One region of the Desulfogranum aggregans genome, then DNA from elsewhere that is predicted to be linked to it. Evidence: riboswitches for the same ligand, from Rfam matches in the RefSeq annotation. Region 1 holds a riboswitch; each other region holds the start of a gene.

Region 1 (5,871 bases):
ACCCCCTCCGGCGGGGAGATAGAAGTACTTGGTCTGAAAATTCCTGAGCATACCAGGCAGGTACGGCGGCAGGTCGGATACATGACCCAGAAGTTTTCCCTGTACAGCGACCTGAGTGTGCTGCAGAATATGCAGTTTATGGGACGGATCATGGGAGTCGGGCGCGGTGAACGCGGGAACCGGATCATGGAACTGCTTGAGCGTTTTCATCTCATGGATATTCGCCAGCGACAGGCCGGCGACCTTTCCGGCGGGCAAAAGCGACGGCTCGCCCTGGCAGCCGCCATCATCCACAAGCCGCAGCTCCTCCTGCTTGATGAACCAACCTCTGAAGTCGATCCCAATACCCGGCGGGCTTTCTGGGATGAGCTCTTTATCATGTGCGAGACCGGGACCACGGTCCTGGTGACTACCCACCTCATGGACGAGGCCGAACGGTGCCATCACCTTGCCATCCTCAACGAGGGCAGGAAGGTGGCCGACGGAACCCCGGCAGAGCTCAGGGCAGGGCTTGGCGCGACAGTATTCCGGTTGGAAGGACAGGACATCACCCCTGCTGTTGCAACGCTCAAGGCACGCTCCGGGGTGTATGCCACCACCCGTACCGGCAATGCCCTGAGGGTGCTGCTCAGACAGGGACCGGAACAGGGCAGGAAGTGGCTGGACAGTCAGCTCAGTGGGTATGCGCTGACCATTCATCCGGATCAACCCACCATAGAGGATGTATTCGTTATGGCCACCCGTTGCAATGGAACAGGAGGCTGACATGTCCGATTCTGTCCCTTCGCTGGTGCGCATTGTCGCCATCTGCCGTAAAGAAGTGATTCACCTGGTCCATGATCGGCTGACCTTTGGCATGGTGATCATGATCCCACTCTTCCAGTTGGTCCTCTTTGGCTATACGATCAACACCGATGTCCGCCACGTTCCGGCAGCGGTTGCCGACAACCTCAACAGCTCTTTTTCCCGGCAGCTCATCATGGATGTGGCAGCGACCCAGGTACTTGATTTTAGCACCACTGTCTCAACTGCCCAGGAGCTGGAAGCACTCATCCGCGATGGCACCGTCGGCGCAGGGCTGTTTATCCCTCGCGACACAGTGCAACGCTACACCATGGGGGACCGGCCTCTTGCGCAGCTGTTGGTGGATGGATCAGACACCACTTTGGCCGCTGCAGTCCGTCAGTTGCGCAACTTTACGTTTGCTCCGGACAGGGTGGTGACCAACCAGGAACAACAACGCCAGATCGCGGTTCGCCTGCTCTACAACCCGGAAAGAAGGGCGGCGCTATTCACCGTCCCCGGTCTGCTCGGGGTCATCCTGACCATGACCATGGTAATGTTTACCTCTATTGCCATAGTCCGGGAGCGCGAGCGGGGCAACATGGAGTTGCTCATTGCCACCCCGGTGCGCAACCTGGAGCTGATGGTGGGCAAGATCATCCCCTACATCGGTATCGGCCTGATCCAGGTATCAGTGATCCTGTTGTTGGGGGTACTCCTGTTCCGCATTCCGGTGGCGGGCAAGCTGACGGCCATCTATACGGTCTGCCTGATCTTTATTCTTGCCAACCTGACCTTGGGGTTGACTATCTCGACGCTGGCCCGCAATCAGTTGGCAGCCATGCAGATGTTTATTTTTCTCTTTCTTCCGTCCATGCTGCTCTCCGGGTTCATGTTTCCCTTTGTTGCTATGCCGCGTATCGCCCAGCAGTTGGCCGAAGTTCTGCCGCTGACCCATTTTCTGCGGATCATTCGAGGGATCATTCTTCGCGGGGAATCCATTGCCGGAGTTGCACCAGATATCTACTTCCTGCTGGGGTTTGCAGCCTTCTTTCTTTTTGTCAGTGCAGTGCGATTTTCAAAGCGGCTTGATTAAAGAAAAAAGAGAGGGACAGTCTGGAGGAAAGGGAGGTGAGCTATCTATTGAACGATATTGAGGGTAGAGTGTGGGTCCTGGACGTGTAAGCCCTGGACGCGGCTCTGCTTCGTTAGGTTTACTCGTCTGTCGGCTGGCTATCCGGGGTCGGGTCGTGATCCAACTCTTCATCTTCCTCCTCGTCCTCATCGTCATCAATGTACTTCTCTTCTTCTTCCTCCTCCTCGTCCGGGGAAATTTCCGGCGTGGGTCGATCGTCCTGGGCGCGGATGGCTTTGGGAATTTTTGATTCAGGGACCACAAAGGACCTGATTTTTTCGATTTCCTCTGCTAGCCCAGGTTCGGCTTTGCAGATTTCGCACTCTTTCACATGCTGATCGACGAACTGCATCATCCGGGCAGGAGCCATGGTCTCCTGCTTAACGCGAAGGTACCAGTCTTTGATCAAGCGAATAAGTCGTTCACATTCCATAGGGTTTTTTGAGAAAATTCCTCCCCGGGCGGGGTGCTGATTGTTGAAATAGGGATAACTGATTGGTAAGCGCTAAGTATAATAAAAAGTTGTTTTTCAGGTCAATAAATATTACTCTACCCTGCAACGACGGAAGTGGAAAGGGCACTGGTGGCCCTCCCGGACTTCAAATCCGGTGTAGCGGGTTAATGGCCTGCTAGGTGGGTTCGATTCCCATGCACTTCCGCCAATGAAATCAGTAATATAGTAGCCTCTGGGTCCTCCAGAGGCTATTTTTATCCCTGCTCGAAATTTCCAATTCTTTTCCTGCCCATCGACCAGATGCGAGAAGAGCTATGTTCATGTTTCTCTCACTTATAGAAACATAGATAGTTTGTAAAATATTGCAAAAACAACAGGTTAAAAGAGATTTTCTCTGTAAGGGCTTTAGTTGGTTTGCAGGAAGAAAGATCTTTTTGATATGCTAGAGTTTTATTTATTTTTGATAGTATCTCCAACTACATATATTGACATTTCAATCCATACTCTGTAAAGCTGACGCTACAATTCAGGTGCCACGTTTGTGGTGAATAGGGAATCCGGTGAAAATCCGGAACGGGCCCGCCGCTGTAATCCTCTCTCTTGAAGCATACGCAGATTTCAAGAGAACTTTTTCAACCTTGTGTGCCACTGCTGCTCATGTGGGAAGGCCGTTGAAAGAGAAGGAAAAGTCAGAAGACCTGCCTGAAAACGTATTTATAGCTCCTCGTGGAAAAAGGGGCTTGCAGCGAGGGAATAACAGGGCATCCCCGGATCATTGTGATCCGGGGTTTTTTTTTGGGGCTTCAACAGAAAGAAAAAGGAGTGAAAAATGTTGAAATTGAGGATGTGTACCATCGTTTGTGTTGTGTGGTGTCTGCTTTTTGCCGGTCTTGGCATGGCTGCTCATCATGGAGAAGAGAAAGAAAGAAAAGTCGGAATACTGCTTGTCGCCTTTGGGTCCAGCGAACAGAGCGCCCAGGTATCTTTTGAAAACATAGAGAAGAAAGTGAAGGCAACCTATCCCAATATTCCGGTCAGATGGGCATATACTTCCCATATTATCAGGAAAAAGCTTGCCGGACAGGGGATCACGCTTGATTCGCCTAAAGTTGCGCTTGCCAAAATGGCTGATGAAGATTTCACCCATGTAGCTCTTCAGTCGCTGCACACCATCGGTGGGGCGGAATACCATGATTTACGTAAGGTTGTCGGCTCATTCAAGAACATGGGAGCCTTTGACGCCATTATTCTTGGCTACCCCCTGCTGGCAACCCAGAAAGACATGGATCGCACGGTTGACGCCTTGTTTGATATCATTCCCAAAGAACGAAAAAAAGACGAAGCTGTGGTCTTTATGGGACATGGGACGCATCACCCGTCAAACGCCTTTTATTCAGCGCTCAATTTTCAACTGCAGCTGAAAGATCCAAATGTTCTTGTCGGCACTGTCGAGGGGTACCCTGAACTTGATACCATCATCGACTTACTGAAGAAAGCTGAGGTAAAAAAAGTCTACCTCATGCCGTTCATGTCCGTTGCAGGTGATCATGCGAAAAATGATATGGCAGGGGATGAACCAGATTCATGGAAATCTATCCTGAGCAAGGAAGGTATGGAAGTAACAACGATACTCAAGGGAACGGCTGAATTCGACCAGTTTGTCCAGATATGGGTTGATCATCTTGACGGCCCGCTCAGCCACTTCTAAGAGGGCTCAATCCACCGTATACTGCAAAAACCCCCTGGAGTGTATCCTTTTCCAGGGGGTTTTTACGTATGCTGGTGGCAGAGCAAACACCACCAGCATCGTCCATTTACAGAGAAACCTCTTTGCCGTTCCCTTGGAATATTTTCCCAGGACCCAGGCAGTGCAGATGGTGATTGAACGATAGCGGGCAACTCCCGGAAATCAGCATGTCATGTCGACGGGTAGCGTTTATTTGCCGTTCGTTGATAAAGGAATTAGACAAGAGGAGCGATGACCGCCCAGACCTCTCCCTTTACCGTGCTTGGCCCGGCAGAGGAAGGGCATGGCCACCTCTTTTTTCTTCTAGTGAAACCAGGTTACACCGGTGAGGTTTTTTTTACCTTCTGTTCCAGAAATTTGATGAAATTGTCAACGGTTTGAGTTTGTTTGCTGCACTCAAACAGACTTTTCAAGCTCCATCTTTCAGCTTCATCGTAAATTTTCCACGTGTTTAATATCTTTTCATAATCAGCGTTGCGCATATTCTCTCCTCCGTCCGTACAGCCGATAGATATATATATTAGTAATATAATATTACTTATTTGGTGCAGGTGTCAAGCGTTGAATGTTTTTGGCAGGCACGAAAAGCACGTTGAGCTATCGGCACGGAGCAAGGGGAAGGGGTGGCGGCCAACCTTTCAAGCCGGGTATACGGTGCAGGTATGCGTTTGGAAAAGCAGTGCGATATTCCCTCATGGTGGGTATTTTTCTGTTACACTGCAGCCAACGGTAATGTAACCGCCGGATTGAATATTGCGTATTCCTCCATCCAGCCTTAGGATAGGCATGTATCTGTTTTGACATTGCTGTTTCCCACCGGCGGGAGAGAGCAAAATAACCTTTTTTTCAGCAAAAGGAGGGCGTCAGCCATGTATGTCAAGGTCATCAGTAGACGGGTGTTTCGCGTTTCACACAGGGAAAAGCTTGTGCCGCTGCTCAAGAGTCTGCGAGCGAGTGCTGAAAGACAACCGGGATTTATTTCCCGGGCGACCTTTTCAAAGTTAAATGATCCTGGTGAGTTCATTGTTATGAGTGAGTGGGAGACTGCTGATGACTGGGCTGAATGGATGGGTCGGAAAGAGGTAAGGGACATCCAGTGGCAAATTGATTCCCTGATTGGTGAGAAAACCTTTTTTGACGTATATAGAGAGGAGGACTTTTAACCGCATCCACCGGTTGCAATGCGGGGTGCCTCCTGCTCAGGCGTGCTAGACAGCGCAGCAGAGGGCGCCAGGGTATTGATCAGTCCCTATGCTATGCCGCATGGCGTCTGACAAGGGACCGGGAGATGGGATTCCAGCACCAGGTGGTAGCCGGGGTAAGGTGCACCCCGCCGAGCCACCGGTCGATGGCAACAGTATCCAGCCAATTGGTTCTACTTTCCAGGACATCGCGCCCGGTAGCAGTGATGGTCAACCGTTGTGCAGAATCCACCGGCAGAGTAATCTCCGTCCCTGTCGAAAGGGTCAGTAAGGGCGGATTGGAGCGGATAAAGTTGTGGAGCATTGTCTGGAAGCTCAGGTCACCCATAAACATTCGCTCTTCCATCTGCTGATTTGCTTCAAACACTCGACCGAAGCACTGTTCTCCTCCATGAATGATGCTCAGGGCCTGTTGCTCTGTGCGTGAGAGTCCGTTGGCCGTGGACGGATATTCCTCCAACAATCGTTCCACGGCCCCGGCAACAAATGGCAAGGGGGTACTGTCAGCATCCAGGAGCGCTTCCAGCTGATCAGGGGATTGCGAGCGGAA
Region 2 (5,871 bases), 1.7 Mb from region 1:
TCCCAGTCATCAACATCCTGTTCGCCGGTATAGGCGACATTGAAGCGAACAAAGGTACCTGCGCCGTCACCAACAACCAACCCGGCAGAGAGGGTGGTGCCGCTCACATACAGCAGATCTTCACCGGTTTCGTCATCCTCATATTCTGTAAGGAGGGTCAAACCCAGGTAGGGGCGTACTTCCCACGCCCATCCCATGGGGTCACCCACGTCATAACTGATTTCCCCCTCAAAACCGGCGATGGTGGCATCACCAAGGTTTTTCCAGGTGGCCGATCCATCCGGGAGATAGTCGGTGGTGATTTTGTCTTCAAAATCCGTGTAGAAATAGGTGAGGGAAGCGTTGAGGCTATTGAGGGCGAAATCCACACCGCCTTCGTAGGTGGCGCTTTTCTCGGGGTCAAGACCAGGATTACCTACTGTCCTGGTACCAAAAGAAGTGAAATCCGCTGCCAGCTGATCAGCAGAAGGCATTCTGAATGCCTCAGCGTACTGGGCGCGGAATTTGAGGTTGTCGGTGGCCATCCAGGCTAGACCGATAAGGGGGGTCAGGCGGTTCTGGTCCTCATCCCTGCCTGCAGGTTCTTCCACTTCAACCTCGTACCAGTCATAGCGCAGCCCATAGTTGAAGGTGAGGGTATCATCGACAAAGGTGGAATGACCCAGGAGGAAAAGCGCCGGATTGCTGTAGGTTGTTTTGTTGGGGGTCCAGGTGTTTTCCACATCGTAGTCCAGCCAGTCGAATCCAGCGGTCAATGTGGCCAGAGGAAAAGTTCCGGTAACCTGGGCCTGGGCACCCTGCTGGTCGGTCTCGTTGGAGGAGTCTATACCGGTGTCCCAGCCGGAGGCATTGGACGCAGTGGGGCTTTTCCACGTATTTTCGTCTTTGCCGAAAAAGTAGCGGACCATCCATTGGTACTGGTTGTTGTCGGTCGCGCCGGTGTACCTGGCATCCACGGAATAGTTGTCTTTATCCGTGGTGTTGTCCAGGTCGGGGTTGCTGAAATATCCCGGATCGCCTGCATCATCGACTTGAAATCCGGTATAGATTATACCCAGTCGATTGGTATCGGAAAAGGAATAGCCGAGATTGGCGCTGATCCCGGTCTGATAGTCGATGCCGGTGTTGGGGAAAGTATCGCCGCTGCCGGTATCGTAGTCCCCTTCTGTTCGATAGGTGAAGGATCCGGCAAAATCAATATTGTTCTGGTCTACCATACCGCCGATGGAGCCTTCACCGGTATCAAAGGATCCGCCGCCGCCCTCTACAAACAGGCTGTTGGCTGTACCCTGTCGGGTAATGACATTGACCACCCCGCCCATGCCTGCAGAGCCATACTGTACGGCTCCCGGCCCGCGGACAATCTCGACCCGTTCAACATTTTTCGTCAATATCTTGGCGGCATTGCCGGTGCCTGCACGACGACCGTCCAAAAGAATCAGCACTTTGCCCTGAAGATCGTTACCATGGGTATCGGTGCGAAATCCGCGAATGCCAATGGAGGTGAGGGTGCCAGGATACTTCTGGAGGTGACCGATCCCGTTTTCCGCCAGCAGGTCTGCAACATTGCGGCTGGCAGATTGTTCGATTTCTTCCCGATCGATAACGGTAAGGTTGGCGCTTACCTTTTTTTTGCTTTCGGCACTCCGGCTGGCAGTGACGACTACTTCGTCCATCATGGTGGGCTGCGGGGATGCCTCAGCGCCGATGGCGGCAGTGGCTGGCAGGCAGGCAAGCATGGGAAACAGTAAAGCAGGGTAAACCTTTTTCATTCCTTATTTCTCCTCCTTTTGGGTGATGCTTTGTCCGGAGAGAAATAAAAAAATCCCCGAACCAATGAGTACGCAATTGATCCGGGGATGCCCTGATTTAAATCCACAGATACAACGAAACCTCTTGTCCACGGAGGTCTCTGCAGCATGCAACCTCAAGAAGGGTGATCCGCTCACCCCGGCTGCATGCCGGTACGACGATGTATGTGTACCTCGTTTCAGGCAGGTCTTCTGACTTTCGGATCATCCTTTATGCTGCGCCTTCCCGTTGTTTGGTCAACAGTGGCATTAATGCAGCATTTTGTCCCCGATTACAGCGGCGGGCCCGTCCCAGAGTCTCACTGGGTTCCCTTGAGCTTGCGTGCAAGCACCTGAAACGGAGAAAATCTAACCGCAAATGGTGGAACAAGTCAAATGAAAAAGCAGAGGAATTTCATGCTGCTACATGGTGGTACGGGCGGATGGTGGGCTGGCGCGGCTGCACTCCCTGCGGGAGTGGTTTCAGCAGCAGGGATATCTAGCCTTGATTGTTGATTGTTTTCGGCCTGATAACCTCAGTTTGACCGAGACAGTGGTGACCATGGCCGGATTACTGAAGTTGGTGGTGGTCGACCTGAGTGGGGCGAGTGCACCGGCTGAACTTCAGGCCATCCTTGCCCAGGTGAAGAAACTGGTGCTGGCATTTGGCGACGGGTACGCCCTGTTTCCGGACCTGGAGGATCAGGTACATGTGCTGCACAGTGAACAAGGGGAGCGTGGCCTGTTCTAAGGGCTGGAGGAGAAGCTGATCATCAATAGCACGGAAAGATCGTGGTATTGCCTATTTCTTGCTTGACAATCTGCCTGACAGCTTTAGTATAGAAAAAATTGCTCTACACCTTACTTCGACTGAATATGATACTTCGCCTCGCTCTACTTCTGCTACACAATGCACTGCTACCCGATACCGTGGCAGATGAGGGCGCTGTCTGTTAAGAGCGAAAAAGAATTGATCCCTTAAAGCCACGGTTTATGTAAACCGTGGCTTTTTTTTTGTTTTTTTGACTTCTGTATACCTGGAGATGCCCATGGATCCCTTAAAAACCAAGAAATACCGTCCCTATCCGTTGGTTAACCTGCCTGATCGCTCCTGGCCATCGGCGATCATTGATACTGCTCCTATCTGGTGCAGCGTCGATCTGCGGGACGGCAATCAGGCGCTTGTACAGCCGATGAACCTTGAGGAAAAAATGGAGCTGTTCAAGCTGCTGACCGACATAGGATTCAAGGAGATTGAAGTAGGGTTCCCGGCAGCGTCTCAGATTGAGTATGATTTCATGCGTATGCTGATTGAGGAGGGTAAGATTCCCGACGGAGTAACCATTCAGACCCTTACCCAATCCAGGGAACCGCTCATCAAGAGGACCTTTCAGTCCCTTGAAGGTGCCAAAGAGGCTATCCTCCACCTCTATAACTCCACTTCCACCCTGCAGCGGGATGTGGTGTTTAAAATGGACAGGAAACAGATTATTGCCCTCGGAGTTGCCGGCGCCAGGCTGATTCATCAGCTGGCCAAGGATACCGACGTACGTATTCGCTACCAGTATTCGCCGGAGAGCTTCACCGGTACGGAGCTTGATTTCGCCCTGGAGATATGTGAAGCCGTCATGGATGTGTGGGAACCGACTCCTGAGAATCCGGTCATCCTCAACCTGCCTGCCACGGTGGAGATGTCGACTCCCAATATCTACGCCGATCAGATAGAATGGTTCTGCCGAAACCTCACCAGCAGGGACTGTGCCCTTATCAGTCTGCACGGCCATAACGATCGGGGTACCGCGGTGGCCGCCACCGAGCTTGCGTTGATGGCCGGGGCGGATAGAGTGGAAGGGACCCTGTTCGGCAATGGCGAACGGACCGGGAATGTTGATCTGGTGACCCTTGCCCTCAACCTGTTTACCCAGGGGGTAAACCCCGGACTTGATCTGTCCAATATCAATAAGGTGATCAACGTGTATGAGCGGTGCACCAAAATGAGTGTGCATCCCCGTCATCCCTATGCCGGGGAGTTGGTGTACACAGCCTTTTCCGGTTCTCACCAGGATGCTATCAATAAAGGTATGGATGCGGTATCGGGAGATAGCGATGGCCAATGGGCCGTCCCTTATCTGCCCATTGATCCGGAAGATGTCGGACGTACCTATGAGTCGATCATCCGCATCAATTCACAATCCGGTAAGGGCGGTGTGGCCTATGTGATGGACAATGAATTCGGTTTCAAGCTGCCCAAGGAGATGCATCCGGGGTTTGGGCGGGTAGTGCAGGAGATTGCCGATAGTTACGGTGATGAGTTAAGCTCGGAGATGATCTACCATGCCTTTGAAAAAGAGTATCTTTTTTCCCGCAACGGCTATGCCCTGAAGGCCTTCAACGTGCTCAAACGGCACCTGGATAATGACGAGGAGCTTTCAACCGCTGAAGTGGAAGCCATGCTTGAAGTTCATGGTGAGCAAATCTGGGTGGAAGCTGTCGGCAACGGACCGTTGGATGCGCTCTGTACCGGGTTGCGTAAGGCTCTGGATCTTGATTTTACCCTCCATGCCTATCATGAGCACGCCCTCACCCGCGGCAGCTCGTCGAAAGCAGTCACCTATATTGAGATTTATGACCAGGACCATGAAAGCTGGTGGGGCGCCGGGGTGGATACCGATATCATCATTTCTTCGGTCAAAGCGTTGCTCAGTGCACTGAACCGATCGGCAAACAAGGCGGCTGGCCATTAATGGTTTACGTTTACAGAGGGGAGTGGTTGTGTCCTTGTTAGATTCTTTTAACACCGTTTTCCAGATCGTTACCGATTGGCTGTTGATCATCCTCGGGTTACTGCTGATCGTGGTGGCTGCCCGGGCCATTGATGTCGAGATGGTTAAGTATGGGGTGATTGCGTTCGGTGGGTTGCTCTCGGCTACCGGGTTCTGGTTCCGGTATCGACGGGTCAAAGGGGCCCGCAGGAAGAAGTCCTGATTGATTGGTTGGCCATGCTGATGGAGGTGCTTGCTTCTCTCTTGTAAACAATCGGATTATTCAGGATAGCCACAATAAATATTTGGTTGCGCGATGTTTCTTCTCTTTCAGTGGCCAACAACGGAACACGTCGCTTCCTTCCATGGTTAATGGAAAGGTACGTCCCTGGAGGAGGAGTCAGTCGAGCTGCAGGAACCGTAGAATAAATGCGGCCATCTCATCCGTCTGTTCGGTGGAGAAATGCGGCAATCCTTGCACCGGTTCATCGCTGACTACTGCGACTACATTGTCCACCTGGAGGTGGAGGTAATCCGAGCCTTGCCGGTGGACTTCGATTTTTGGTACCTCCGATGTATGCTTGAACCCCTCGGCCACGACCAGGTCCGCCCGGTCACCGTACCTTGCTGCCAGTAGGAGGAGGTCTCTGACAGGGACGGTGGTCCTCAACATCAGCTGGTCAGGAGCAACTAAGGCCACACTCTGTGCGCCTGCTCGTGCGTAGGTGTGGGTGTCGGTGCCGGGGGTGTCCAGTTCGATGCCGGTTTCCTTGGTCGATTTGATCACGCATACCGCAAACCCCTGTTCGGCAAGACGGGCGACCACCCGGGCGGCCAGAGTGGTTTTACCGGAATTGTGCCATCCGATAAAGCTGATAAGAGGAGGGGTACTCATCAGTTCGCCCCTTTTTCTAATAAAAAGGGAGCATACCGTTTATCGGTTTTCATGATGTGGTCGATGAGCCAGTCTTTGAGAAAGACGAGCAGGTCGGTATCGACTTCCGATGATCCTGCCCTGAACTGGCGCTGGAAGGCAACCACCTGACTGACCAGGGTGGCATGCTCCTCCCTGTGTTCCTCGGCTTCCGGATAGCTGTAGTGGTCAAACAGTTGTTCTTCAGTTTGAAAATGTTTTCCGGTGTAAGCGATTAACTCGTCGAGAATGGTGCCCACCTCGGCGCGGGAGGAATGGTTGAGGGTAAGCCGGTGAAGGCTGTTTACCAGTTCAACCAGTCGTTTGTGCTGCCCGTCAATCGAGTCTATACCTGTAGCGAGTTTGTCCATCCACGCTATGAGTTCTTTTCCTGCAGCTGCTGATT
Region 3 (5,871 bases), 760 kb from region 1:
TGCTGGCCAAGGGCAAGCAGACGGTCCAGGTCGAGATGGGCTTCCATCAGTTCTGCCAGCTTGTTGATTCCCTGCTGCTGGAGCGGATTTTCCTCACCCATGTGCAGCCCCAGGTGCCGTGAAGGAATGGTGATGTTTTCATTGCGGGGAAGAAAGCCGAGCAGAGGCACCTGACAGTATTTTGCCACAGCTTCCTCGATCATCTGTTGATGTCTTGCCGATCCCACCCGGTTGCAGATGACCCCTGCCACCTTGACATTGGCATCCATTGTGGCGAAGCCGTGGATGACGGCAGCCACTGATTCGGCGGCAGAGCGGGTATCGACAACCAGGATGACCGGCAGGTTGAGCAGTTCGGCCAGAGCGGCTGCCGAACCCTCTCCTCCGTCAAAAAGCCCCATCACGCCCTCGACAACCGCACAGTCCTTTTTCGTGGTGTTGCGTACAAAGGAGTTCCTGGTAAAGGAGGGGCCGCACATCCGGGCATCAAGGTTTCTTGAGACCCGCCCGGTTACCATCCGGTGCAAGGTGGGGTCGATGAAATCGGGGCCACACTTGAATGGCTGTACCGGCAGGCCGCGACGCCTTAATGCGGCCATAATCCCCAGGGTAACGGTGGTCTTTCCGCATCCGGAGTGGGTGCCGGCTATGAGGAGTGCGGTTCTCATGCTCATAACGATTCATTCTCCAACGAAAGTTCAGGGTAGAGGATTTGCTGGATGGTCGTCGCAGCGTCGAGCAGTTCCATGGTCGGGCGCGAGACCTTCTTTTCCTCGATCAGGTAGACCTGACCCTGTTGAATTGCCTTGATGGTGTCAAACCCAGGCTCCTTGTAGATATCTTCAAGGGAAACAGGGTTCATTCTTCCCTGCTGGGCAAGAAACACCTCAATCTGGTCTGCTTTGGCGAGAATGCGTTCTTTGCTGTAGGCGGCGATATTGGTGGAGCGGACCTGGACGGCGTCGGTGGCAATGTTGATTCCACCGGCGCTTTCCAGCACAAAAATGGCCATGGAGTCGGGCGCAAAGGTTTTCATCCGCTTATGGATGGACTCAAAATAGACCTTTTTTCTTTCCGTGAAAGGTACAGTGGCTGTCATCTGATGAAGCTGGCTGAGCTGCTGACTGAAACGATGAATGAGCGCATCGGCGGCCTGTTCTCTCCCGATGAGCTTGCCCAGGGTGGACCAGTAGCGAAGCAGTTCGTCGACGCTTGCCGGCTGGAGCGAGACCACCTGAATATTCACCTCCTGCAATCGTTTGATCAGCTGGGGGTAGCTTCTGCTGATCATCGGCCGGATGAGCACCAAATCCGGGCGAAGGGCGATAAGTCGCTCGGGATCGTCACGAAAGTGCACTTTGGGCAGTCCGGGCAGCTGGTTGTCGCTCCTGCCGGTGGCAATGATCGTGTCGGCTGCCCCCATATCGATCAGGTTGGTGGTATGGGCCGGATAGAGCGAAATGATCCGCTGGAAGGGCTTTTCAAAAATGAGCGTGCGTTTGTCGCTGTCGGTGATGAATGCACCCAGACACAGTGAGGGGGCAAGCAGTAAGGTGATCAGCACAAGGGAGGCGATGGTTAGCATCGATCTCATGATGTGCCCTCCTGCGGTAACCGGAAACTGACCTGACGGCAGTCAGTGAACTCGTTGTGGGCGACTTCCGCTTCCACTTCATAGACGTCGGCGATGATTTCGGGAGTCATTATCTGCTCCGTAGTCCCCTGGTAGAGGATTTGGCCGTTTTTGATGAAGATGAGTTCATCACAAAAAAAACTGGCCAGGTTGAGATCGTGCATCACCGCTACCACATGGGTCCCCTCCTGGCGATGGCGATTACGGATCAAACGTAATATTTCCAGACTGTGGTGGATGTCCAGGTTGGACGTCGCTTCGTCGAGAAGCAGTACCTGGGGGTTCTGGGCCAGGGTTCTCGCCAGGGCAACCCGTTGCTTTTCCCCGCCGGAGAGGTGGGTGACGGGCCGGTCGGCCAGGTCGCTGATGCCGGTATCCCGGAGGGCCTGGTCAATTATGGCGAGTTCCTGTTTGCCTGGGGTTGCAAAACGGTGCATACGGGGGTGCAATCCCATTTCGACGGTTTCACGAACGGAAAATCCAAAACGTACCATAAATTCCTGAGGCACCAGGCCAAGAACCCTGGCCAACTGTTTCCGCGGCCAGTGATGCAAAGGCTTTCCCTGAAAGGTTATTACTCCTGTAGAGGGTTTGAGGACACCGGCGAGCATATCGAGCAGGGTGGTCTTTCCGCTTCCGTTGGGGCCGAGAATGCCGTAACAGCGACCGGGAAGGAACTCCATATCTATGTTGTCGATCACTACAGCTTTACCGTAGCTGAAGGTAACCTTCGAGAGCGCCCACAGGGGCGATATGGTAGCGCTAGAATCCTGCATTGCCGCCCTGCTGTCTGCGTTTGAATATGATACAGAAAAAGGGGCCGCCCAGGAGTGCTGTCAGTACCCCGATGGGAACCTCAGCCGGAAGCACTGCCCGGGTGATGGTGTCGGCGATCAGCAGGAGCATGCCGCCCGTAAAAAAAGAAAAGGGGATCAGGCGCCGGTTGTCAGGACCTGTGAGGTGGCGAAGGAGATGGGGCACGATCAGTCCGATAAAGCCGATAATACCGGCAACAGCCACCGAAAGGGCGGTCATGAGGGTGCCGCAGATCAGCAGCGTAATCCTCAGCCTGATGGTATTGATGCCCAGTGAAGCCGATGTCCTGTCCCCTGTGGCCATAATATTTAAGTCCCTGCCGAAGAAAAAGGCCACACCGGTTCCCAAAAGGGCAAAGGGAAACAGGAGGAGGATGTTCTTCCAGGTGGCTCCGGAAAGGCTGCCCATGAGCCAGAAAATAATGATGCCGACCTGCTCATCGGCCAGAAATTTTAGAAAACCAATTGCTGCTGAGAGAATTGCCGCAATAATCACCCCCGCCAGGATCAGGTTCGTGGAGGAGAGGCGACGGTCACCGGCTGCCAGAAAAAGGACCAGCACAAGGGTGATCAGTCCGCCGCCAAAGGCAAAAATCGGTACAGACACCGCTGGCGGCAGGGTAAGACCGAAAATCTGCAGCACAATCACCAGCGACGCGCCAAAGGCCGCACCCGTAGAAATACCAAGGGTGTAGGAGTCGGCAAGAGGATTGAGGAGAATGGCCTGAAAGACGGTGCCGCTAACACCGAGCATGCCACCGACCAGTACTGCCGCAGCAATTCTCGGCAGTCGGACGTCGGTGACCACGGTGACAGCCACTGGATCAATGTTGTCAAGCGGCTGTTGCAGCAGGCCAGCACCGATGATGCGGAGCACATCCTGTACTGACACCGAGAGAAACCCCATGGTTGCTGATACGGCGATCAGCCCAAACAGGGCGGCGGAAAGCAAGAGCAGTGGGTAAAAATCCCTGGTAACGCTATTCATCGCGTCTCAACTCAATTCCGGCATCAGCAGCAGCCTGGATGGTGTGATCAATTAACAGCCGGATAAACGGGGTCTGCTCTCCCAGTCCTCGGAGTACAGGGGTGACATCAAAGCCGGCACCGCGGAGGCGCGATAACCATGATGTTTCACCGTGTCCGGCCATATCCTTGAGGGCATGGGCCCCAGCGGTAATAAGGAGCGGTTTGAGGTGGACCTTTTTTCGATTCCCGCCATGCAGGACAGGGAGAATGTCATCCAGTGATGGATATCCTTCCACTGTGCCGATGAAGATCGGGATTTGCGGGTAGAGGCTGTTCATCCTTGACTGCAGTTCAAGGTAGAGACCGCCGGTGGGAAAGAGGGGGTTGCCGTGCCCCATATAGACCAGAGCGGCATCCTCGGCAATTGCCTGATCAGCATCCTCTCTGAGTGCTTCGGCGGCAGCACGAATATCCTCTCCATAAGGAAACGATTGACTGTAGGCGCCAAGGATCGGACGTCCTACCACAATGCGTTCAAAAGGACGCCAGTGCGGCTTCATGGTTCGAATACCGGCCAGCGCCCGTACGCAGCTGCCGAGATCATGAAATTCTTCTGCAGGGGCCATGTGGACGGCCTGTACGACGATTGATCGATATCCCCGGTCCTGGAGGCCGGCAATTGCAGCCAACTGTCCCTGCACGGAGAATATGTCGTCAGGGATATGTGGAAATTGCTGCCTGTAGTGGGGATCGGCAGCCCGTTTTTGCCAGACGCGTCGAATGATGTTGGAGGTAAAGGCAATGCGAATGGGCGTGGCTGGAAAAGCCTGCCGGTATTCGTCGAGAATGCTGATCAGCCCAGGAAGAGCAGATTCGGCCGTAGTGCCGAACATGGCAAGGACAATTGCATTTTTTTCGCTCATACGCTGTGCCTGAGATCATGGAGTGGATAGGGAACAGGCCGTGGGTTGTATACATCACGAAGGTTGCCTGTGGACTGCCCAAAAAAAAAGACCTGAATCAACCATGGTGTTGATTCAGGTCATCCCTTTGTATCCCTGATTCATTGACCACCCTTTTGCCGAAAGAGCCGTCCTCTGCAGGCAGGTCTTCTGACTCCCGGATCAGTCGCCTTCCACGCCTTCCCAGTCAATGATGAACAGTGGCGATACTGTGGAATTTGTCCCCGGCTACAGCGGCGGGCCCGTTCCGGATTTGCAACCGGATTCCCCTTTTTCATGCGTGCATGCGCAACCTGCAGAATAGTGCAGGCTACCTTACCTGCAGGCATGCTGATAGTCAAGCAGGTTGTCGGGCTGTTGAGCTGAAAGACAAGAAAAGGTATTGACGGGATCACCGCTATTTTCTACTACACATCATGGCAGAACAAACAACCGAAGGACAACATCGACTTAAGGCGGATTTCGATCCGATATCCACCGGGGCCGAAAAAGGCGGAGGAGGGATATGCAAGGATATGTTCAGGTATATACCGGGGATGGGAAGGGAAAAACTACCGCTGCGCTTGGTCTTGCCCTGCGTGCTGCCGGGGCAGGGTTACGGGTCTACATCGGCCAGTTTATCAAGAATGCGCCCTACAGCGAATTGACGTCCCTCAAGCGGCTGGCTGACTCTATTACCTTCAGTCAATATGGCCGGGGATGTTTCATCTTCAACGATCCCTGTCAGGAAGATCTTGAGGCGGCAGCCGAGGGGTTTGCAACCCTCAAGCAGGTGTTGACCAGCGGACAGTATGAGGTGGTCATAGCTGATGAAATCCACGTTGCCTACACCTGCCAACTTTTAACGGAAGCACAACTGCTGGAGCTGATCACTCTTCGCCCGCCGCAGGTGGAGCTGGTGCTTACCGGCAGGGGCGCTCCGGGCAGCGTCATCGAACAGGCCGACCTGGTCACGGAAATGCGGTTGGTCAAGCATTACTACTCCAAAGGAGTTCTTGCACGTAAGGGGATTGAAAGTTAGTCGCGAACAGGACGCCTGTGATGAAAGGGGTGGCGCAAGGGCTCATGGCATATTAAGGTGTTCATCTTGTTGATAATCTAGGTCTGTAGATGGGGTGAATTTGCTGCAGGCTGACCAGGGATAAGAGAATCTGAAGCACAAAGAGGGGAGATGAAGGAGAAAGCTGTCTGTATTGCTGTCTTGGGCACTGGCTCGGATGTGGGAAAGTCCATCGTTACCACGGCGCTTTGTCGTATTCTTGTCAATCGTGGGTATCGGGTTGCCCCCTTTAAAGCGCAGAATATGTCGAATAACTCGGGGGTCACTGCAGAGGGCCTTGAAATGGGCAGGGCGCAGATCGTCCAAGCCGAGGCCGCCAAAATTCCCCCCCATGTAGATATGAATCCGGTGCTGCTCAAGCCGACCAGCGATGTGGGGTCCCAGGTGGTGCTCAACGGGAAAGCCTGGATGGAGGCGTCTTCCGTCTCCTAC
Region 4 (5,871 bases), 660 kb from region 1:
GCAAGCGCCCTGTCAAGGACCTCGATTTTTCGCCGTAAGCCTTCATTATCAATGCCAGTACCTCTCCCGGCGAGTTCACTGGGGCTTTTTCCGGTTATGGCGCTGATCACAGCGGTGGCGGCAGTGGTATTGCCTATGCCCATCTCACCCAGGCCGATGATTTCCTGGCCTGCAGCACTGCCACTGGCTATCACCTGGGCTCCGTTCTCAATCGCACGGATGGCCTGCTCCCTGCTCATCGCCGGGCCAAGTGCAAAGTTACGGGTCCCTGGAGCGACCTTTTTCTCGATCAGCAGAGGGTGAGGAGCAAAATTTCCCTTTACCCCCATATCAACAATTCTCAGTTCAATTCCATACAACCCACAAAACACATTAATCGCCGCACCGCCAGCCAGAAAGTTTTCCACCATCTGTACCGTTACCTTACCCGGATAGGCAGAGACCCCCTCCTCCACCACCCCATGATCGCCGGCAAAAACAAACATCCTCCGACGCCCGATGCGCGGGGAAAGAGTGTTCTGCATTACACTCAACGAAACAGCGAGAGGCTCTACTCTTCCCAGGGCGCCAAGCGGTTTGGTCTTCAGGTCAATCTTTTTCTGGGCAGCGGGCCGCAGATGATGGGCAACCGGTTGGACTCCAGCTACCAGGCGCATCAACCGCTCCGGGACCACTGCCCCGGAATGAACACCCTGTGGCCGGGTATGGGGTTTGGATTGTATGGGACGTGTTCCCGTCCCGGTGAAATCGATAATATATTTAAAGGCCTGTCCACGGAATATGGTAGGCATCAGTGCTGGAACGGCGTCCGGCGCAACAATCGCCTCCACCAGCAAATCCAACAGCTCCCGATGGTCGCGGCAGAAAGCAGCTGCTTCTACAACATGCTCACGCCGTGGCCCGTAGGAGCCGACCACGGAAAGTTCACGATAATGGATCAGATTGAGAAGGCTGCAGTCGACTTCGGCATCCTTCTGGACCCCTGAAAAATAGGCGAACTGTCCTCCTTTTCTCAGTTTGGTCAGGCATTGGCTGAATGCCGCCGGACTGTCGCAGGCATTGATGGCGCAATCAAAATCACCTGCAACGGTCTCTTTGCAGACCACGACCCCGCTTGCCTCGATAAACGGGGTGGCGCGGTCAATCTTTTCCGCGCTCTGTTCCACCACCACCGGTTCTGCACCCAAGGCGCGGGCTGCCAGCGCCGCCAGGAGGCCCAGCACTCCTCCCCCGTAGATAATCAGCCGTGTTCCCTGCCCAATGGACAGCCCGGAAAATCCATTGACAATACAGGCAACGGGTTCGGCAAAACAATACACATAGGGTACTGATGCCTCCGGTATTGGGACCAGGCTTGCCCGAGGCACTTCGACCGTATCAGCAAAGCCGCCGTCACTGTGAAAGCCGATAATCTGCATGGAATCGCAGAGATTTTCCCGATTGTTGGCACAATACCAACAGTGGCCGCAGCTCTGCCCGGGCCACAGGGTGTACCACGCGCCGGTTGCTTCCTCCACAGCGACCACTTCATGGCCAGGCACCCTGGGGAGGACCAGATCACGGTGTCCCTGGTGCCACATTTTCGCATCGGTGCGGCATATGGCACAGTAGCAGACACGAAGAAGGACGCTGTCATCCTGCCCTGGCGCCGGGGCTGTCGAGCTTGTTTCCAGAACCATTTGACCTGGACCATGGAGAGCGAGCTTCATACGTCCTCCCCCTTTGATTGGATAAAAGGTTGCTCGGTAAGGGATAAAAGCATGATGCGCGCCCCAGCGCATCCTTCATCCAGGAGCTGGCTGTGCAATGCTTTCACCTGCGCCAACTGCTGCATGGGATACACACTGGCCTTCTGCAGACTGCAACGGACATATCCATCCCCGGAAAAGCGGAAATAGTCGGCGCCCTCCTTGATCAACAAAAGCTGTTCCATGGCACTACCCCCTCTCCAACAGCTTATTGAGGGTCGCCAAACCTTTCTCAGGGTCACGATTCTGGACAGCAACCCAGCGGGTCAGCACCTCTACCGGCCCCCCATTCACCATACATTGCTCAGCCATTGCCACCCCTTCCCGAATGGAAGACGCCTTGCCGGTAAGCTCAAACAGGAAACCGCTGTTAAGCAGCACCGCGTCCCTACGGGCCCGATTGCCCTGCCCCCGAAGCAGGGTCACCATTCCCTGTGCCGCATCCTCCAGGCTGCCATCTGCGGCAAGCGCCTGTGGCGGGTGTTGCTGTAGCCCGCACTCTTCGGGGGTGCAGGAAAACTCCGTAATCACGCCATCGACGAGCCGGGCCCCAAAAGTAGGGCCGCACACCGAAGCTTCGTCCATCCCTTTCCTGCTGCCCTCAATGGCTCCGTAGACTACCGTTGCCCTGGTGTAGCCGATGGAGCGCATCACTCGTGCAACCGGCAGGATCAGCTCCTTGGCATACACACCCCGCACTGCCATTTTCGGCAACGCGGGATTCGCCAGCGAGGCGGCAATATTGAGCGGAGAGCCGAAATATATCTGACTAAGGATCCTTCCCAATGCCAGTGGATGGACCTTTGGGCTCATTCCGTTAAACAGCCCCACCCCCACTTTATCTATGGCGTCAGCCACATAGGCAACATCGCACTCAACATCGACGCCCAAAGCCTCAACAATGTCCACCGTCCCGCAGGATGAGGTAATCCCTCTGGCCCCGTGACGGGCCACCCGTACCCCCCCGGCAGCCGCGACAAGCGAGGCAGCGGTACTGATGTTAAAGGTCTTGTAGGTATCCATGCCGGTGCCGCAGTTATCCACCACCGGCCCTTCGGTGGTGAGGGTTACCTTGGTCGTGTCCAGTTCATAGATGGCCTGCCAGCCGCCGGCGACTTCGTCGGCCGTCTCCCCCTTTCCGGTAAGTGCAGCAAGAAAGGCCCCTTGCTGCATCTCCGTCACCTCATTATTGACCACCTGACAGAAGGCGGCATAGGCCTCCTCTCCACTGAGGTCTTCACCGTGGACCAACCGGGTTATCACCTGCCCGAAGGCTCTATTTTTTATCCTATCCATATACTGTTTCCCTGTGGTTATCCAGCTGCGCCGGTCTTTTACCTCCCACACTGCAAACGACGCACCGACGCACCTTTGGCGTACGTCCTGCGGCAAAGCGGGCGGAATACTCCATTTTATTTTTTTAGAGAAATGACAACACAGGTATCCAGCGGTGGCTGTGGAACTAGGTCGTGACAACCCTCTGGCTCAGGCAGGCTTTCTGACTTACGAAGGATGCCAACAGCGACGGCCTTCCCGGAAATATCTACTTCCAGTGACTCCCCAACAGGGGGATGCTTCCCGTATTGCGCGGGCAACATTCGCTATGGACTTCGAATACAGCAATGACTGGCTTGTGACGGATTCTCACCGCCTTTCCTTTTACCATACCATGTATGCACCTGAACCATTGCAATATACAAGAACCTCTTGTTTTTTCAATGGCTATAAGAATCTCTACAGGTGCTGGTTGCCGGGAGAGGAGCGTCAAGCTCCCAAAGGGAAGCACCCTGACCTGGGGTGCTGGGCGAGAGGACGGTCAGGGTGCTGTCTTCAATGAAGGAGAGATGAAGACACTTTTATAATAATTATTCTCATCCCGGTTGTCAATTGAGCGCTTGCAACAATTCAGTTGCCGAAAACCGTTGATCAGTAAGGGAAGGGGCAAGAACAGCACAGGTGCAAGGCGATGCCGTGGGACTAACGATTCCCCTCAGCGCCGTTTTTCGCTGCAGTTCTCGTCGTAACCTGCTATCTTTTTCCTTGGGCCGACCGGTGACTCCCTTTTACTCACTGGCGCAGGCCGGGCTTTCCCTCTGTTTTCCCAACCGTCCAATCACCGAGCAGCAGCATGAAATGAACAACGTATTACTTGAGGACGAGTCCCTCAGAGATGGTTTACAGCTTGAGCCCCAAGTTCTCCCTGTAGAAGAAAAAGCGCACCTTTTTCACCTTCTCGCCGATGCTGGGCTGCAGCGCATTCAACTCGGTTCCTTTGTCAACCCCAGGCTCGTTCCTCAAATGGCGGATACCGATGCCCTTGTTCGGTTCGCCAGAAACAGAGAGAGGGTCACCACCACCGCCTTGGTCCTCAACACTCTCGGTTTAGACAGGGCCATGGATTGCGGGCTCACCCACCTCACCGTCTCCGTCTCAGCAAGCAATGCCCACAGCGCCAAAAACGTCGGCAAATCGCATACTGCCGCTTTACAGGAAATCCTCCCCCTCATACGCCGAGCGACTGCCGCCGGCATCACCGTTCGCGCTGGAGTGCAGTGTGCCTTTGGCTGCATCGAAGAAGGCGCGGTTCCAACCGCTCGCATTGTGCAGGCCCTTGAAGGCATGGTGGCTGCGGGAGCCCGAGAAGTCAACCTGGCCGACACCCCCGGAATGGCCACTCCCTACCAGGTAAAAAAAATGATCCACCAGGTGAACAAAGAACTGCCGGAGCCTACCCTTTCTCTGCACCTGCACGACACGAGAGGGCTCGGTATCGCCAATATGCTTGCCGGATACGAGGCGGGTGTTCGCCTATTCGACACCAGCGTCGGCGGCCTCGGCGGCTGCCCCTTTGTTGATGGAGTCGGCGGCAACATCCCCACTGAAGATGCAGCCTACCTCTTTGCCTCATTGGGGGTTGCTACCGGTATCGACCTGAAAAAGCTCTGCCAAGCGGTCACGGCCTATGAGCAGCACCTGGGACGCAAACTCCACGGCCACCTCTGCCCGCTGCTTAAATCCCTCCCCGACGGAACAGCCGGTCTCTACCCGACCCTCTCTTCCCCCGCAAGGCCATCAACGTGACCACTTCAGATCGCAACCTGCCGTTGACCGGAATACGGGTGCTTGAGCTGGGCCATACGGTCATGGGCCCGACCTGCGGCATGATCCTGGCAGACCTAGGTGCAGAGGTCTACAAGGTCGAGCCCATCGGCGATGGCGACCCCACCCGTTCACTCGGCGGATTCGGTTCAGCGTTCTTCCCCTGCTTCAACCGCAATAAACAAAGCCTGTCTTTGGATCTGAAAGCTTCTGCAGGCAGAAACCTCTTCCTTGACCTTGTCGCAACCGCAGATATCCTGATCGAGAACTATGCCCCCGGCACCATGGAGCGTCTCGGCCTGGATTACCCTTCCTGCAGCAAGCGCAATCAGGGCCTCATTTACTGTTCCCTGAAAGGGTTCATGCCGGGCCCCTACGCTCATCGTCCCGCCCTGGATGAAGTGGTACAGATGATGGGCGGCCTGGCCTATATGACCGGCCCGACAGGCCAACCGCTGCGGGCTGGAAGCTCAATAACCGATATCTTTGCCGGGAGTTTTGGCGTTATCGGCATCCTGACAGCCCTGCATGAACGCACAACAACCGGCAAGGGGAAACACGTCCAGTCTACCCTTTTTGAATCAGTCGCCTTTCTGGTCAGCCAGCACATAGGCGTAGCCGCCATCTCCGGAACGCCGCCCCCGCCGATGCCGGAGAGGGGCCGGGCATGGGCAATATACGACCTGTTCACCACCGCGGACAACAGACAAGTTTTTGTCGGCATCACCTCGGAACAACAATGGCAGCGCATGTGTTCGGCCTTTGGCTTTCAGGACTGGGCCAACGACCGCCGCCTTGCCTCCAACCAGGATCGAATCAACGCCCGTGAACGGCTACTCCCGGCCTTGGCCGAACGATTTGCCGGGTTTACTGAGGAGCAACTCCTCGCGACAGCAGACAGGGCGAGGATACCCTGCGCGCCGGTGAACCAACCCATGGACCTGGTCAATGACCCCCACCTGCTAAAAACAGACGGTCTTGTTGCGGTCCAGACACCCAACGGCAAGACGGCAATGCTGCCCCG

What was found. A riboswitch is a leader RNA that binds a small molecule or an ion and turns the genes downstream of it on or off. The one in region 1 is predicted to bind cobalamin.
Region 2: it holds a riboswitch for cobalamin, as region 1 does, so the genes downstream of both, ACZ52Z_RS00450 (TonB-dependent receptor plug domain-containing protein) here and ACZ52Z_RS14135 (sirohydrochlorin cobaltochelatase) in region 1, are expected to answer to the same signal.
Region 3: it holds a riboswitch for cobalamin, as region 1 does, so the genes downstream of both, ACZ52Z_RS17550 (sirohydrochlorin cobaltochelatase) here and ACZ52Z_RS14135 (sirohydrochlorin cobaltochelatase) in region 1, are expected to answer to the same signal.
Region 4: it holds a riboswitch for cobalamin, as region 1 does, so the genes downstream of both, trpD (anthranilate phosphoribosyltransferase) here and ACZ52Z_RS14135 (sirohydrochlorin cobaltochelatase) in region 1, are expected to answer to the same signal.

Annotation. Positions count from the first base shown of each region.
Region 1 is NZ_AP042447.1:3,212,595-3,218,465, reverse strand. It holds gene ACZ52Z_RS14155 (ABC transporter ATP-binding protein) at 1-765, shown strand, start outside; gene ACZ52Z_RS14150 (ABC transporter permease) at 767-1,879, shown strand; gene ACZ52Z_RS14145 (hypothetical protein) at 1,998-2,351, opposite strand; tRNA gene ACZ52Z_RS14140 (tRNA-Sec) at 2,483-2,580, shown strand; cobalamin riboswitch at 2,885-3,092, shown strand; gene ACZ52Z_RS14135 (sirohydrochlorin cobaltochelatase) at 3,202-4,080, shown strand; gene ACZ52Z_RS14130 (antibiotic biosynthesis monooxygenase family protein) at 4,989-5,282, shown strand; gene ACZ52Z_RS14125 (hypothetical protein) at 5,374-5,871, opposite strand, start outside.
Region 2 is NZ_AP042447.1:101,295-107,165, forward strand. It holds gene ACZ52Z_RS00450 (TonB-dependent receptor plug domain-containing protein) at 1-1,772, opposite strand, end outside; cobalamin riboswitch at 1,977-2,162, opposite strand; gene ACZ52Z_RS00455 (hypothetical protein) at 2,218-2,541, shown strand; gene leuA (2-isopropylmalate synthase) at 2,840-4,534, shown strand; gene ACZ52Z_RS00465 (hypothetical protein) at 4,563-4,775, shown strand; gene mobB (molybdopterin-guanine dinucleotide biosynthesis protein B) at 4,953-5,447, opposite strand; gene ACZ52Z_RS00475 (bacteriohemerythrin) at 5,447-5,871, opposite strand, start outside.
Region 3 is NZ_AP042447.1:3,977,246-3,983,116, forward strand. It holds gene ACZ52Z_RS17530 (cobyrinate a,c-diamide synthase) at 1-674, opposite strand, end outside; gene ACZ52Z_RS17535 (ABC transporter substrate-binding protein) at 671-1,594, opposite strand; gene ACZ52Z_RS17540 (ABC transporter ATP-binding protein) at 1,591-2,409, opposite strand; gene ACZ52Z_RS17545 (FecCD family ABC transporter permease) at 2,396-3,436, opposite strand; gene ACZ52Z_RS17550 (sirohydrochlorin cobaltochelatase) at 3,429-4,340, opposite strand; cobalamin riboswitch at 4,503-4,691, opposite strand; gene ACZ52Z_RS17555 (cob(I)yrinic acid a,c-diamide adenosyltransferase) at 4,852-5,400, shown strand; gene ACZ52Z_RS17560 (cobyric acid synthase) at 5,551-5,871, shown strand, end outside.
Region 4 is NZ_AP042447.1:3,872,752-3,878,622, reverse strand. It holds gene cobT (nicotinate-nucleotide--dimethylbenzimidazole phosphoribosyltransferase) at 1-1,709, opposite strand, end outside; gene ACZ52Z_RS17080 (hypothetical protein) at 1,706-1,933, opposite strand; gene trpD (anthranilate phosphoribosyltransferase) at 1,938-3,044, opposite strand; cobalamin riboswitch at 3,220-3,446, opposite strand; gene ACZ52Z_RS17070 (hydroxymethylglutaryl-CoA lyase) at 3,882-4,829, shown strand; gene ACZ52Z_RS17065 (CaiB/BaiF CoA transferase family protein) at 4,820-5,871, shown strand, end outside.